DNA from 4 places in the Paenibacillus sp. FSL F4-0087 genome. Region 4 is predicted to be linked to each of the others. Evidence: riboswitches for the same ligand, from Rfam matches in the RefSeq annotation. Region 4 holds a riboswitch; each other region holds the start of a gene.
What was found. A riboswitch is a leader RNA that binds a small molecule or an ion and turns the genes downstream of it on or off. The one in region 4 is predicted to bind thiamine pyrophosphate.
Positions count from the first base shown of each region.

Region 1 (3,290 bases), 4.3 Mb from region 4:
CCGAATTTATTGATGGAGAGATGATTACACTGCCTAACGGTTACCGTTATTTCTTCATCTATGGACCTGAAAAGGAATGGATTGAGTTCTTCCAGCGCTAAGAATTGGAGCTGATTTATGAACATTTTAATTACCGGCGCAGCCGGAAAAATTGGACGTGACTTGTCCCAACACTTGTCAGAAGCATTTCACCTTCGACTAACGGATTTGAATATCAACAGACTACATACGTATCAAGGGACAAGCCATGAGATCATGACACTGGATGTGACAGATCCCGAAGCCTGTCAGCACGCTTGCGAAGGCATAGATGTGGTTGTTCATCTGGCGGGAGATCCTTCCCCGCATGCCGGATTCTATGAATCGTTGTTGGATATTAATATCAAGGGTACATTTAATGTATTCCGTGCAGCTAAGGACCAAGGTGTGCGGAGAGTCATTCTGGCAAGCAGTGCACAGACGATCGAGGGGTATCCTATTGATGCTCAAGTCTATCCGGACATGCCGACACGCCCACGGAATTTGTACGGAGTTAGCAAATGTTTTGGTGAATCGCTCGCTTCCTATTTTGCGTATACCGAAGGTTTACAAAGTGTAGCAGTACGTATAGGTGCATATGATGATTTTCAACCAGATGGACCCGCGCTGGAGGCAAGGGATATGAGCGCGTATATTAGTCCGGCTGACTTGTGTGATTTGATGTTCAAAACCATTACAGCTACAGATCTGGAGCCCTTCACCATACTGCATGGGATCTCGAATAATCGATTTAAACGATTAAATCTGGAAACCACTCAGAAACAGGTAGGCTATGACCCGAAATCCGATGCTTTTGCACTCAGTCAGATTTCCTTATATGATTCGCCACGATAATTGTTAAAAACCAAACATCTAGAGAGGCCGTTATACGCATGTATAATGGCCTCTTTGATTCATTCATACGTGCCCCTATCCAGTTCCTGACTGGACATGCATGGGCCTCTGGCCTATAATTACACCTAGTAATGCCCGTAACTTCATAGTTTCCCAGGGGAGTCGGAATAGGCCGGCTGAGAGTGTATCCCACCAAGATACTGACCCTTAGACCTGATCTGGATCATGCCAGCGTAGGAATCGGAGTATATCGAATTGGCCCAGCCTCTTTGCTGAGTGCCACATCTCTAACGCCTGCACGCGTCCCGGATTAACGGGGCGCTTTTTTTAATGTTCTTTTATATAGCCAGAGAGCTAAAAAAAGTGACGTCATCCGGATCATAGCTGGTATAAATCTGTCGATTTATGCAAGAAGCTTGGATATGAAGCCAAGGAGTACCCCGCGCCACTGGCCGGACAACATGAAGGAGAGAAATGAAGATGAGATGGCGTAAAATGATGGGCCTAATGCTCTTGTGCGTACTACTAGTGGCTGTGGCCGCATGTGGCGGCAAAGAAGCTGCACCTTCAGGAGAAAATGGCAGCAGCAACACCGAAAACAGCAATGAAGGTGACAACGCAGCCCTCAAGGACATTAAAGTGGTGCTGGACTGGACACCAAATACGAATCATACCGGCCTGTATGCGGCTGTAGATCAAGGTTTTTACAAAGCCGAAGGCTTAAATGTCGAGATTGTACAGCCAGGTGCCGGAGGCGCGGATACGATGGTGGCTTCGAACGAAGTGCCTTTTGGCGTAAGTTATCAGGAGAGTGTAACCCAGGCCCGCACACAGGGGGTACCGCTCGTGTCCATCGCTGCAGTCATTCAGCATAACACGTCCGGATTTGCCGCTCCGGTGGATCGGAACATCAAATCTCCCAAAGATTTTGAAGGCAAAACCTATGGTGGCTGGGGCTCCCCGGTGGAAGAAGCTGTAATGCAGTCCATTATGGAAGGCGAAGGTGCCGATGTATCCAAAGTAAAAAATATTAGCATGGGCGATGCAGACTTCTTCACCGCTGTGAAACGCGATATCGACTTTGCCTGGATTTTCTACGCATGGACGGGCATCGAAGCCGAACTGCGCGGCGAACCGATCGACATGCTGTATGTAAAAGATTATTCCGAAGCTCTGGACTACTACACACCGGTACTCGTTACCAATGAAAAGACGATTCAGAACGATCCCGAGCTGGTTAAAGCGTTCTTGAAAGCGACTTCCGAAGGATATCAATACGCGATTGAACATCCCGAAGACGCTGCCAACATTCTGATCAAGGCCGTACCGGATCTGGATAAGGATCTTGTACTCGCAAGCCAGAAGTGGCTGAGTCCGAAATACCAGGATGACGCACCACGCTGGGGTGAGCAGAAGCAGGAAGTATGGCAGAACTACACGGATTGGATGTTTAGCAAAAAACTGCTCGATGAGCAGGTAGATGTATCCAAAGCGTATACAAACGAGTTTCTACCCCAATAAAAATGGTTTAAGTTTAACTTTTTTTACACCAGAACGAAGAGTGCAGAACCCATCTGAAGAAGCGAAGCGCTCACCTTTATCCCCGGATTTCCTCCGTTAAAAATTATTAAAGAAATCCGGGGATAACAGTGATCGGAAGAGGGTACTGCAATCGGAGTGGTAAAGTGTAAAGCTGGTTTAACTCATGCAATTTAACCCGAAAGGAAACGTGATCTCTCATGGCAAGCACACTACTTAGCATTCAAGTCATTCCCAAAACGCCAAATGGCGAAAATTCCTATCCTTATGTTGATCGTGCCATTGAAGTTATTCAGCAGTCCGGCTTGAAATATCAGGTTAATCCACTGGATACCACGATGGAGGGAGAACTGGAGGAACTGCTCGAGGTTGTCCGCAAAATGCACGAAGTTCTCGTGGAAGCTGGCAGCCCAAGCATCATCTCACAGATCAAGATCGCCCATAGCCCAAGCGGCTTCAGCATGGACACCCTGACGGAGAAATATCGCTAATGCATGCCTATTGGAAAAGCGTATGGCCGCCCTTTGTGGCGGTTATTCTCTTTATAGCGATATGGCAGGGAGCTGTCTCCCTGTTCCATATTGAGAAATGGATGCTGCCTGCGCCTTCAGACATCGCCCATGAAGCAGCGTCCCAGGCCGAGCGACTTGGCATGCATGCATGGGCAACAATCCAGCTGACATTGATTGGGTTTGCAGCAGGTACACTTGTGGGATTACTGATTGCGATGGTGCTGCATCTGATTCCATTTTTGAAATCTGCACTCTATCCATTACTTATTCTTAGTCAAAATATACCGACCATTGCGCTTGCTCCGCTCTTGCTGATCTGGTTCGGATTTGGGCTGCTGCCCAAACTAATTACCATCATTCTGGTCT
Region 1 is NZ_JBBODJ010000001.1:2,335,318-2,338,607, forward strand. Features, by position in the region: gene MHB84_RS10865 (VOC family protein) at 1-101, shown strand, start outside; gene MHB84_RS10870 (NAD-dependent epimerase/dehydratase family protein) at 118-873, shown strand; TPP riboswitch at 1,019-1,131, shown strand; gene MHB84_RS10875 (ABC transporter substrate-binding protein) at 1,354-2,394, shown strand; gene MHB84_RS10880 (thiamine-binding protein) at 2,613-2,903, shown strand; gene MHB84_RS10885 (ABC transporter permease) at 2,903-3,290, shown strand, end outside.
Region 1: it holds a riboswitch for thiamine pyrophosphate, as region 4 does, so the genes downstream of both, MHB84_RS10875 (ABC transporter substrate-binding protein) here and tenA (thiaminase II) in region 4, are expected to answer to the same signal.

Region 2 (3,290 bases), 4.5 Mb from region 4:
TCGGTCGTCAGCGGTCCCAGCGTATAGAACGGCGCCTCTTTACATATCTCCATTTGCAGATCGACATTCTCCTTGATCTTGTGCATCGGCACATGCCCTGGACCTTCAATCATCACCTGCACATCATACTTCCAGGCGATTTGTGTTAGTTCTCCAAGCGTAACCAGTTCAGCCATCTGAGCTTCATCATTGGCATCGTAGATGCTTCCTGGGCGAAGTCCGTCTCCGAGCGAGAACGCCACGTCATACTTTTTCATAATCTCGCAGATTTCTTCAAAATGGGTATACAAAAAATTCTCCTGATGATGTGCAAGGCACCATGCTGCCATGATGGACCCGCCCCGTGACACAATGCCTGTCATACGTTTGGCGGTCATCGGAATATAACGCAGCAGCACGCCTGCATGGATCGTAAAGTAGTCCACACCCTGCTCTGCCTGCTCAATGAGCGTGTCACGATACAACTCCCAGGTCAGTGCTTCAGCTTCTCCATTGACCTTCTCCAGCGCCTGATAGAGCGGTACTGTTCCAATCGGTACAGGTGAATTGCGGATAATCCATTCGCGGGTCGTATGAATGTCCTTGCCTGTGGAAAGATCCATCACCGTATCCGATCCCCAGCGTACGGCCCAAGTCATCTTCTCCACCTCTTCCTCGATGGAGGAGGATACCGCAGAGTTTCCGATGTTCGCATTGATCTTCACATGAAAATGACGCCCGATCAGCATTGGCTCACTCTCCGGGTGATTAATGTTCGACGGTAGGATGGCCCTGCCACTCGCCAGCTCCTGCCGTACAAATTCCGGTTCCACACCCTCACGAATGGCGGCGAACTCCATCTCCGGCGTGATCAGTCCCTGCCGTGCATAATGCATCTGGGTCACGCAGCGCCCTGCCTTTGCCCGCAATGGTTTACCACGCAAGCCTGGATACTTCTCGGCTCCAGTTCGCTTCCCTCCTGGTTTCAATCCGTTATCCTCCGGTTTTACCGTTCGTCCCTGGTAGGCTTCAACATCTTCACGCTCCGTAATCCAGCGGGTACGCAGCACTGGCAGCCCTGCCCGGATATCGGCATGAAATCCGGGATCGGTCATCGGTCCGCTCGTATCGTAGACACGCAGCGGTTCGTTATACTCCACTCCTTGAGGAGTATTGGTGTCATGAAGGGCAATTTCACGCTCCGGTACTGCAATGTCCGGTCGTGAGCCATGAATGTAAACTTTGCGGCTGCCCGGGAAGGGCTGAACCCGTCCTGCCGTACCTTTTCCCTTTGCCAACTGCTGATCCTGCTTGTCCTGTCCCATCGTTCGGTTTCCTGTACTCATCGCTCTTGTCTCCTCCTCATTAGTGTTTGCCTGGATTGAAATACTTGCACACGGCTCCAAACCATCCACAACATAGAAAAAGAAAGAGCGACCCTACAACACAAAATAGAGACATACAATTCAAGTAATACAGACATACGAGGCAAAAGATATCGGAACCCAATGCTCGCCAATGCTCCCAGCTCTTTATCCAAAAGCAGCTCTGACACCAGCTTTCGCCTGTTTACTGTATAAAAAAAGCCGGTTCCCAAGGGAACCGGCTTATCTCCATCACCAATAACACACCTTATAGAGACTCCTTAGTGGAGCCTATCTATAGGTTAAATTATATGGTGTTCGTGATCGTATCGCCGATTACTTCCCTACGCTGGTATGATCCAGATCAGGTGCAAAGGGTCCGGAATCTCATGCGATTCCGTCTCAGTCCGGACAATTCGGACTCCCCCAGTAACGTTAACAAGTTGCAGCATCTAGGCCGCAGATTCATATTCAATTATGCTGACCCTGTTGGGCCATCCATTACAGAGTAGCGCAACCGAATCATAAAAACAACCTTTAAATTCCAGAAAATAAGATCAGGATAGCATAAGCCCCATCTGCGTAGCAGCTTCCTTCAACACAGGTGCGTATTCATGCAACGTTTCTTGCGAGAGACGGCTAACAGGCCCGGATACCGACAGGGCAGCAGCGATGTTGCCTTTCCGATCCATTATGGGTACAGATACTGCTGCGGCTCCCGGTTCACGTTCCTCATAACTTGTTGCGTAGCCGTATTCCAGAATGTCTTTCATCTGTGCCAAATATACTTTGGGATCGATAAATACTGGCCATTCCGGTCCATTCATCAGATCTTCGCGGTCCTCTTCGGTGGCAAAAGCCATCAGCACTTTGCTGGATGCTCCCACAGATAACGGAAGTCTGACGCCCACCGGAGCTACACGACGAATCGCCTGATCACTCTGCACGGCTTGAATTCGAATCCGCTCACTGCCATCACGCAGATATAAACTCACGGTTTCGCCCAGTCGATCTCTGAGCCGCTCCATCGCAGGAAGGAGCAAAATGGCAGGATCATCGCTGCGAGACATATGGGCAGACAGTTCCCAGATGCGTATGCCGAGTCGATACTTCTCAGTTGCAGCATCCCGGATTACGAACCCTTTGTCCTCCAAAGTAGCCATCAGACGATGGACTGTACTTTTGTGCAGACCGATCTGGCTGGCAATTTCCGTGAGTCCCAGATCACTGCGGGTTGTAAAACACAATAATATATCCAGCGCCCGTTCTACAGCCCGGACGGTTAACTTTCGGTCTTCCATGGCAAGTTGCCCTCCTCATGTTTCATCACATGAAACTTGGTTACATAAATTATATGAGAAACGGTCTCATCTGTAAACCAAAAAGCGCCATTTGGAATAGGGATATTTGTAAATATTTTCTTTTTATAAATTAGAATCCCCTGCATTTTGCACCCTAAGGAAATGTTACCCATATATCTTCAGAACTATATAACAATTGCGTAACAAATGGCCTCAATCAATTGACTTTGACTATATTGGAACATACGATAAAGATATATTAAATTAAGATTTTGCTTCATAAGTAGTCAGAAAAATCATTTATCCGCTCTGTTCGTCTCGTTGTTATCTTCATTTGATTTTTAAAGGAGGGGCAATCATGTATCCGACATCCCAGAGCGAAGCCCCGCTGCAAACGAAAGTGTCAGATCTGCCTTCTTCGTTATCACCGAGGCTGATCCGGTTCAAACATATTGTCGTGGCGTTGTTGCTCTCCGTTGTATTTTTTCTGCTCTTTTGTTTCATTGCACTACACGGTTATATTGCTTGGGTATTATCCAATCCAACTGTAGCGCCTGTATTCTCCAATCCCATGCAGGCGAAGAACATGAAGTATCAAGACATCACGTTCCCGGCAGCAGACGGCAGTCGAACGATGCAGGGTTGG
Region 2 is NZ_JBBODJ010000001.1:2,091,034-2,094,323, forward strand. Features, by position in the region: gene thiC (phosphomethylpyrimidine synthase ThiC) at 1-1,304, opposite strand, end outside; TPP riboswitch at 1,668-1,781, opposite strand; gene MHB84_RS09735 (IclR family transcriptional regulator) at 1,901-2,644, opposite strand; gene MHB84_RS09740 (alpha/beta hydrolase) at 3,003-3,290, shown strand, end outside.
Region 2: it holds a riboswitch for thiamine pyrophosphate, as region 4 does, so the genes downstream of both, thiC (phosphomethylpyrimidine synthase ThiC) here and tenA (thiaminase II) in region 4, are expected to answer to the same signal.

Region 3 (3,290 bases), 1.2 Mb from region 4:
CCTGGAAGGCTTGTTGCACCGAGCCATACTTCTCCATTGGCTTTGGGAACAATATATATATCCTCTGCATACACCGTTTTGTCAGGTCTGTAACCGACATGATGGGGTGAAAACTGCACCGCTGCAATCTCCCCTTTCACAGGCAAAACAGGCGATTTCAGACCCACTTGTCTCATCAATTCTTCACCATGTAACCCTGTAGCAATAATGACATTTCTCGATGTCATCGTTCCTATTGAAGTCTCAACCCCTTGCACACCGTTCATATCCGTATACAAACGGACATCCTGTACACCTTCCATCACCCTCGCACCCATGGCTTGAGCTGATCTGATATAAGCTTGTGTTAGATTGACGGGAAGAACCTCGCTCTCGGAAGGTCTGTAATATGCACCATACGTATCCCTGTTTAACCATGAAGCTTCCTGTTGGACAGCGACTCGATCCCACCAAATATGTTCTGTAGATAAGGTAGACGATCGATTATTTTTGTAACTGCTGACCTCACTGTATGAACGAAAAGGAGTAATAAAACCATGCTGTTGCAGCCCCATCTCCACTCCGCTAAGCGAACTGATTCGTTCCTTCTGCTCATGAAGCAAAGCTCTGCTCTTCTGTGCAAGCTTCGCCATTACAGCATGAGTGAATTCCTCACTGTCAGCAGCTAGCATCCCGGCAGCTGCACAGGAAGTTCCTCCAGCAATCCGCGCCCGCTCAACCAGAAGAACATCATGACCTCGGCTAGCAAGTTCACATGCAATGGCACAACCGATAACTCCTCCGCCTACAATAATGGTTTCTGCATGAAGCTTGCCTCGAACTTCCGCTCCAACTTTACTTCCCGATACTATTCCTGGATGATAGCCTGAACGATTCCTGCTTCGACTTCTTGCTTCCTCTCTCATGGTCTCATCTCCCTGGTTCAACATACCTCTCTGAATCCTCGATCGCCTGTCGCAATGAAGCCGCGGCCAGTTTCGGCTCATCGTTCGACCAAATCGTTGAAATCACAGCTGCTCCTCTGGCACCAGCAGTTCGAATGGCAGCAATTTTCTCAGGACTAATCCCGCCAATCGCGATCACCGGAATTGAAACATTGGAGCATACCTCAGCCAACGAACTAAGCCCTCTTGATTCGCAATTAGGTTTACTATTTGAAGCATAGACGTGCCCATAAAAAAGATAATCCGCTCCACGTTCTTCAGCAATTTTTGCTTCTTCCAGAGAATGAACCGATATGCCTACGCGGAGCCGATCGTCTCTCTTTAACTCATCCTTATCGTAACTGCGAATAACTGATTGACCCCAATGCACACCACCAAGCGACGTATGTTGGTACAGCTGATCTGAGCCATTTATAATGATTCGGCTAGATGGAACACCTTCTGTTTTTAGACTTTTCGCCCAATACATCTGTTGCTCAAGAGGAAGCTTTTTTTCCCGAATGTGGATATAATCGACCCACCGCCATATATCCTTAGCAATATTCAGAAAAGAGTCCATGTCTCCTGTATCTGGTGAAACCACATGCAGTTCGAATGATCTTGTAGTTACATGTTCGTGGAAGATTGCCGTCCCGTTCGCCCTCCTTTTGCATGATTTAAGCTAATACAAAACAAAAAAAGCCACTCCCGTAGGGAGTGGCCACGAATTTAGAATTCATGGATCAACTGAATGACTGTTCAATGCAATTACTTTATACATAACGCATAACAACTATAGAAATCATCCATAGTCGCAACGCTGTTACATAGAGTTGCATGATTTATCTTGCAGGCAATATCGCAAAGTCATCGATAAAGCTCTTTGTCATTAGTTGAAACGCGCCACTTCCCTACGCTGGTATGATCCAGATCAGGTACGAAGGGTCCGGAATCGCATTCTTCCATCTCAGCCGCATCGTGCGGCCCCCCTAGTGTTCATATGAAGCTGTAGCCTATGTTACCATAGACACCTTTTTTTGTCACCGTACATTTCCATTTATTACGTTATTGTTTTTCGGACCAAGCTTCAACATCCCACGTTTTGGTAACCCAACCTTCATAAAAATCAGGTTCATGGGATACGAGCAGTACGGTACCCTTGAATTCTTGCAAGGCACGTTTCAACTCTGCTTTAGCCGTTACATCCAAATGGTTTGTAGGCTCATCGAACAAAATCCAGTTACTTTCACGCATCAGAAGTTTACAGAGACGAACTTTGGCTTGTTCACCACCACTAAGCGCGTTAAGCGGGCGGGTGATATGCTCATTTTTCAATCCACAACGTGCGAGATGCCCCCGGACTTCATTCTGTGTCAGATGAGAAAATTCGTTCCACACATCTTCGATTGGAGTAATATTACCTGCACGTACTTCCTGTTCGAAATAGGCTGTTTCCAGATAATCACCCAAGAAAGTCTTACCGCTGATAGGTGGGATTTTCCCCAGAATAGTCTTGAGCAATGTGGATTTACCTACACCGTTACATCCAACAATGGCAATTTTCTCGCCACGCTCAATCGTCATCGTCATTTTAGGCAATAATGCATATGAATATCCAATTTCAAAATCAATACCCTCAAAGACGGTTTTACTACTCGCCCGGGCATCCTTGAATTTGAATGTGGGTTTAGCTGCTTCGTCTGGACGATCAATCCGTTCAATCTTGCCGAGCTGCTTCTCACGGCTCTTGGCACGACCGGAAGTAGAAGCGCGGGCTTTGTTCCGCTGAATGAAATCTTCCTGCTTCTTGATAAACTCCTGCTGTTTCTCATAAGCATCAATATGCTGCGCCTTATTCATGTCGGCCATTTCAAGGAATTTGTTATAGTTCGCTGCATAACGCGTCAACTTGGCAAATTCCAGATGATAAATAACATTAACGACCTCATTCATAAACTCCGTATCATGCGAAATCAGAATAAACGCATACGGGTAATCCTTCAGGTAACGCGTCAGCCATTCGATGTGTTCCACATCAAGATAGTTCGTCGGCTCATCTAGCAGAAGTGCAGTTGGTTTCTCCAGTAAGAGCTTGGCAAGCAATACCTTCGTACGTTGACCACCACTAAGCGCGGCCACGTCACGATCCAGCCCAATGGCGGACAAGCCCAGTCCATTTGCCATCTCTTCCACTTTCACATCAATCAGATAAAAATCACCTTGCTCCAATTGCTCCTGAATGTCACCCATTTCTTCCAGCAACAATTCGAGCTTGTCCGGATCGGCGTCTGCCATCTGATCCGTGATGGACATCATTTCCTTTTCCAACTCAAGCAAGGGCAGGAACGCATCCTTAAGCACATCACG
Region 3 is NZ_JBBODJ010000001.1:5,442,171-5,445,460, reverse strand. Features, by position in the region: gene thiO (glycine oxidase ThiO) at 1-905, opposite strand, end outside; gene MHB84_RS25080 (thiamine phosphate synthase) at 910-1,503, opposite strand; TPP riboswitch at 1,815-1,924, opposite strand; gene MHB84_RS25075 (ABC-F family ATP-binding cassette domain-containing protein) at 1,989-3,290, opposite strand, start outside.
Region 3: it holds a riboswitch for thiamine pyrophosphate, as region 4 does, so the genes downstream of both, MHB84_RS25080 (thiamine phosphate synthase) here and tenA (thiaminase II) in region 4, are expected to answer to the same signal.

Region 4 (3,290 bases):
GGTTGGGCAAGATGGAAGTTTCTCCACATATTCGAGATTTGATGGATCATGCCAAAACCAAAAATAGCCCCTTCATAAGCAAAGGGTTTTAATTCTTCACCAAATACCTGTACCAGTCGTTCAGATAACCAATTTAACTGCGTACGAGTCAAGTTCTCTAGATTGCATTCTCCAGAGTAGAAGCCTGTCCAGAATAGCTCCACAACAAGCTTTTTTTCCGGCAAAATCATCGGCACCATAATTTGATCTACCAGTAAGTCAAAATCGGATGCATAGCTTTGGCTCTCCAAATCTTTGCGAATTATCATATCTTCCTGTACACGCTGCTCCAGAATGGCAAGAATACAATCATCCTTGGAACCAAAGAATTTATAAAATGTTCCTTTGGACACACCCGACTCGTCTAGGATCATCTGTATGGAGGTGTTGGTTACTCCATGTTTCTCAAAGAGCACAAGTGCTGAGTCCAATAACATTTGTTTCCGTTTATTCATAAGTTCCCCCTGGATGATTTAGGTGGTTCACGTTACGGTATTCAACAATCTACTGCAAATCCACTGCAAACATCACATGTTCCTTCCAACTTCCCTTGATTTTAATATTCTGGCGGTCCGTTTCCTGGAAGCCCGCTTTACGCAACACTCGAATTGATCCGGCATTGTCGGGAAGTGCACCTGCCTCCACTCGTTTTATTCCCGCTTCATTCATAGCAAAATCCAGTGCTAGCCGAAGGGCATCACTCATGTATCCCTTGCCATTCTGCACTTGATCTAGCACATAACCAACAATCCATTTGGCTATGGAATCCAGTTCAAGTTCGAACAGAGAAATCTCTCCAATGAGCTCATGTGTATTGTTCAGGAAGATTCCGAAAGAGTAACGTTTCCCTTCTTCCCTGGCCTTGTTCCAACCTTCGAGAAGTGCAACTTGACCCTCCAGTGTATAGAACGTCTCCGATCGTTCACTTGCCGATATCTCTTCGAAAACAGCCCGGTTACGGAACTGCAAATCCAGCAATGTCGGCGCGTCCTCCACGTTCAAAAATCGCAAATAGATACGTTCCTCACGATTGTCCATCTGTATGTTCATCCTTATCTCTGGTTGTAGTAGATTGCATTCATCAGAAGTACGAGAGTTGCCGTTTATACGACATATCCCAGAACAGATATTCAAATTCAACACTTCTTCTGAATATGTCTTCTAAGGCCTCCAGCTCCAGCTCGGTTTTATGTTCACATAATGCATCCAGTGTATCATAGAACCATTCGAATGAGTCGCGGAAGTCATCACTTGCATAATTTTCGATCCAGGTCTGATAGAAATTGCCCTCTAATGAATCTCGATATTGTTCTTTTAATCTTGTAGCATAGTCGTAATACGTCCACGCACAAGGGAAAATGACGGCGATGATTTCGGCAACCCCACCTGTTTGTGCAACACTCATCATATTCGACGTATACGCCTTGTTGTATAGAGAGGGTTTGACAGCATGATTTTCATCCAGCGCAATCCCAAATTCATTCATATACTTTCGATGCAAATCCATTTCTTCGTACAGAATAGCGTGTTGAATCACCGTAAAGTTCGTCATCAGTTTTTCATCTGTCGCCTTCACCGCACCCATGGCAAAAATCTTCGCATATTCAATCAGATATGTATAGTCCTGAAGAAGATAAAACTTAAACGCTTCCCGATCCAGTGTGCCTTTCCCCATTTCGTGTAAAAAAGGATGGTTGTATCCATCTTCCCATACGGTTCTGGACTTATCTTTTAACGTTCTTGAAAATGACATGATCATTTCTCCTTTTATTAAAATTATAATGTCCCCGCTTCACATCCAGCTATCGCGTTCTGTCCTCCAAAATGCAGACCAAAAAGCCCTTGTCCTATTTTCGGCAAGGGCAAAATAACATGAGTACATGTTATTTGCTCCCTACGTCAGTATTAACTAACAGGTTCAAAGGGTCAGGTTTTAACCTTCTCAACTGCGAACAGTCCCCCTGCAAATAGCTCAGGCTTATTACAACATGTGTTTTTCCAAATGTCAATCCATTCCTATTAATCTTCAAGTTCCCCTAAATCTTCTTGCAAGTCTTTAAGTCGGGTCCGGATATCTTTAATCATACTTTGCAATTTGTTTAACTCATCGCCCCATTTTTCCTCATTAGAGACGTTCGTTGCTGAAGTTGAATGATACCCGGGAGACGTTCTTAACTGATCTAAATCCGATTCGTATGCCCGCCGATTTTCCTCAGCTTTTGCCAATTCCTCCTCTGCGATGGCAATCTGATGCTCCAGATAGATGATGTCTGAGGAGTAGCCGTGAGTTAAGCGCTGTGAATACGTCATAGTTCACCTCAATTCTGATCATCCATTGCTTTTCCAAGGTCATATGGCTGAATATCGATATCCAAATCCATACCCAAAGCCAATTTGGCCAGTTGACTGCCAATAAAAGGCCCCATCGTTAGCCCAGACGCTCCAAGCCCGTTAGCTGCGATCAAGCCATTCCAACCTGGAACAGCACCCATTACCGGAAGAAAACCTGGTGTAAATGGACGAAATCCTACTCTTACTTCCTGAAACGTGCTATCAGCTAAACCGGGAGCCAGTTCCAATCCTTTATTCAAAATTTCCTGCATTCCGCCTGCGGTTACTCTTGTATCGTATCCTTCAATATCATTTTCGTGAGTCGCTCCGATCACAATCTTCTGTTGATCAAAGGCTAACAGATATTGATCCGAAGGAGGCATGACTACAGGCCAGTTCTCAGTGTCCTTTCGATCGTGAACCTGTAAGTGCATAATTTGCGCCTTCTGATAATGAACCTTAAAATCAATGCCCAAGGGCTTCAACAGTTCATTAGCCCAAGCGCCGGCACACACGATAACCTCGTCAGCCGATATGACTTTACCGTCCACAACCACTCCAGTCACTCGGTCCGATTCATATTGAAGTGTCGCGTCCCCATGAATCAGGACCGCTCCATTTCGTTGAGCCGATCGGATTAAGGCATCACGAAGTGCACGTCCATCGATACGCGCAGCACCACTGATGTAGACGGACTGAAAGCTCCCCTCCAGAAGAGGAAAACGCTCATGAGTTTCTTTTGCATCTAGACGGGTAATATCGGCAATCTCCGGTGCATCTTCTTTACGAAGGTGTGCCCTCTCCTGCATCTTGTTGATTTTGTCCACATCCGTATGAATACTAAGAGCACCCACTTGAGCGTAACCCGTTTCTGTTTCCCCTTCACTCTTGAGTTCTTCAATCAAGCTGGGATAAAAACG
Region 4 is NZ_JBBODJ010000001.1:6,611,053-6,614,342, forward strand. Features, by position in the region: gene MHB84_RS29900 (TetR/AcrR family transcriptional regulator) at 1-494, opposite strand, end outside; gene MHB84_RS29905 (GNAT family N-acetyltransferase) at 544-1,077, opposite strand; gene tenA (thiaminase II) at 1,121-1,792, opposite strand; TPP riboswitch at 1,914-2,012, opposite strand; gene MHB84_RS29915 (hypothetical protein) at 2,059-2,349, opposite strand; gene MHB84_RS29920 (NAD(P)/FAD-dependent oxidoreductase) at 2,358-3,290, opposite strand, start outside.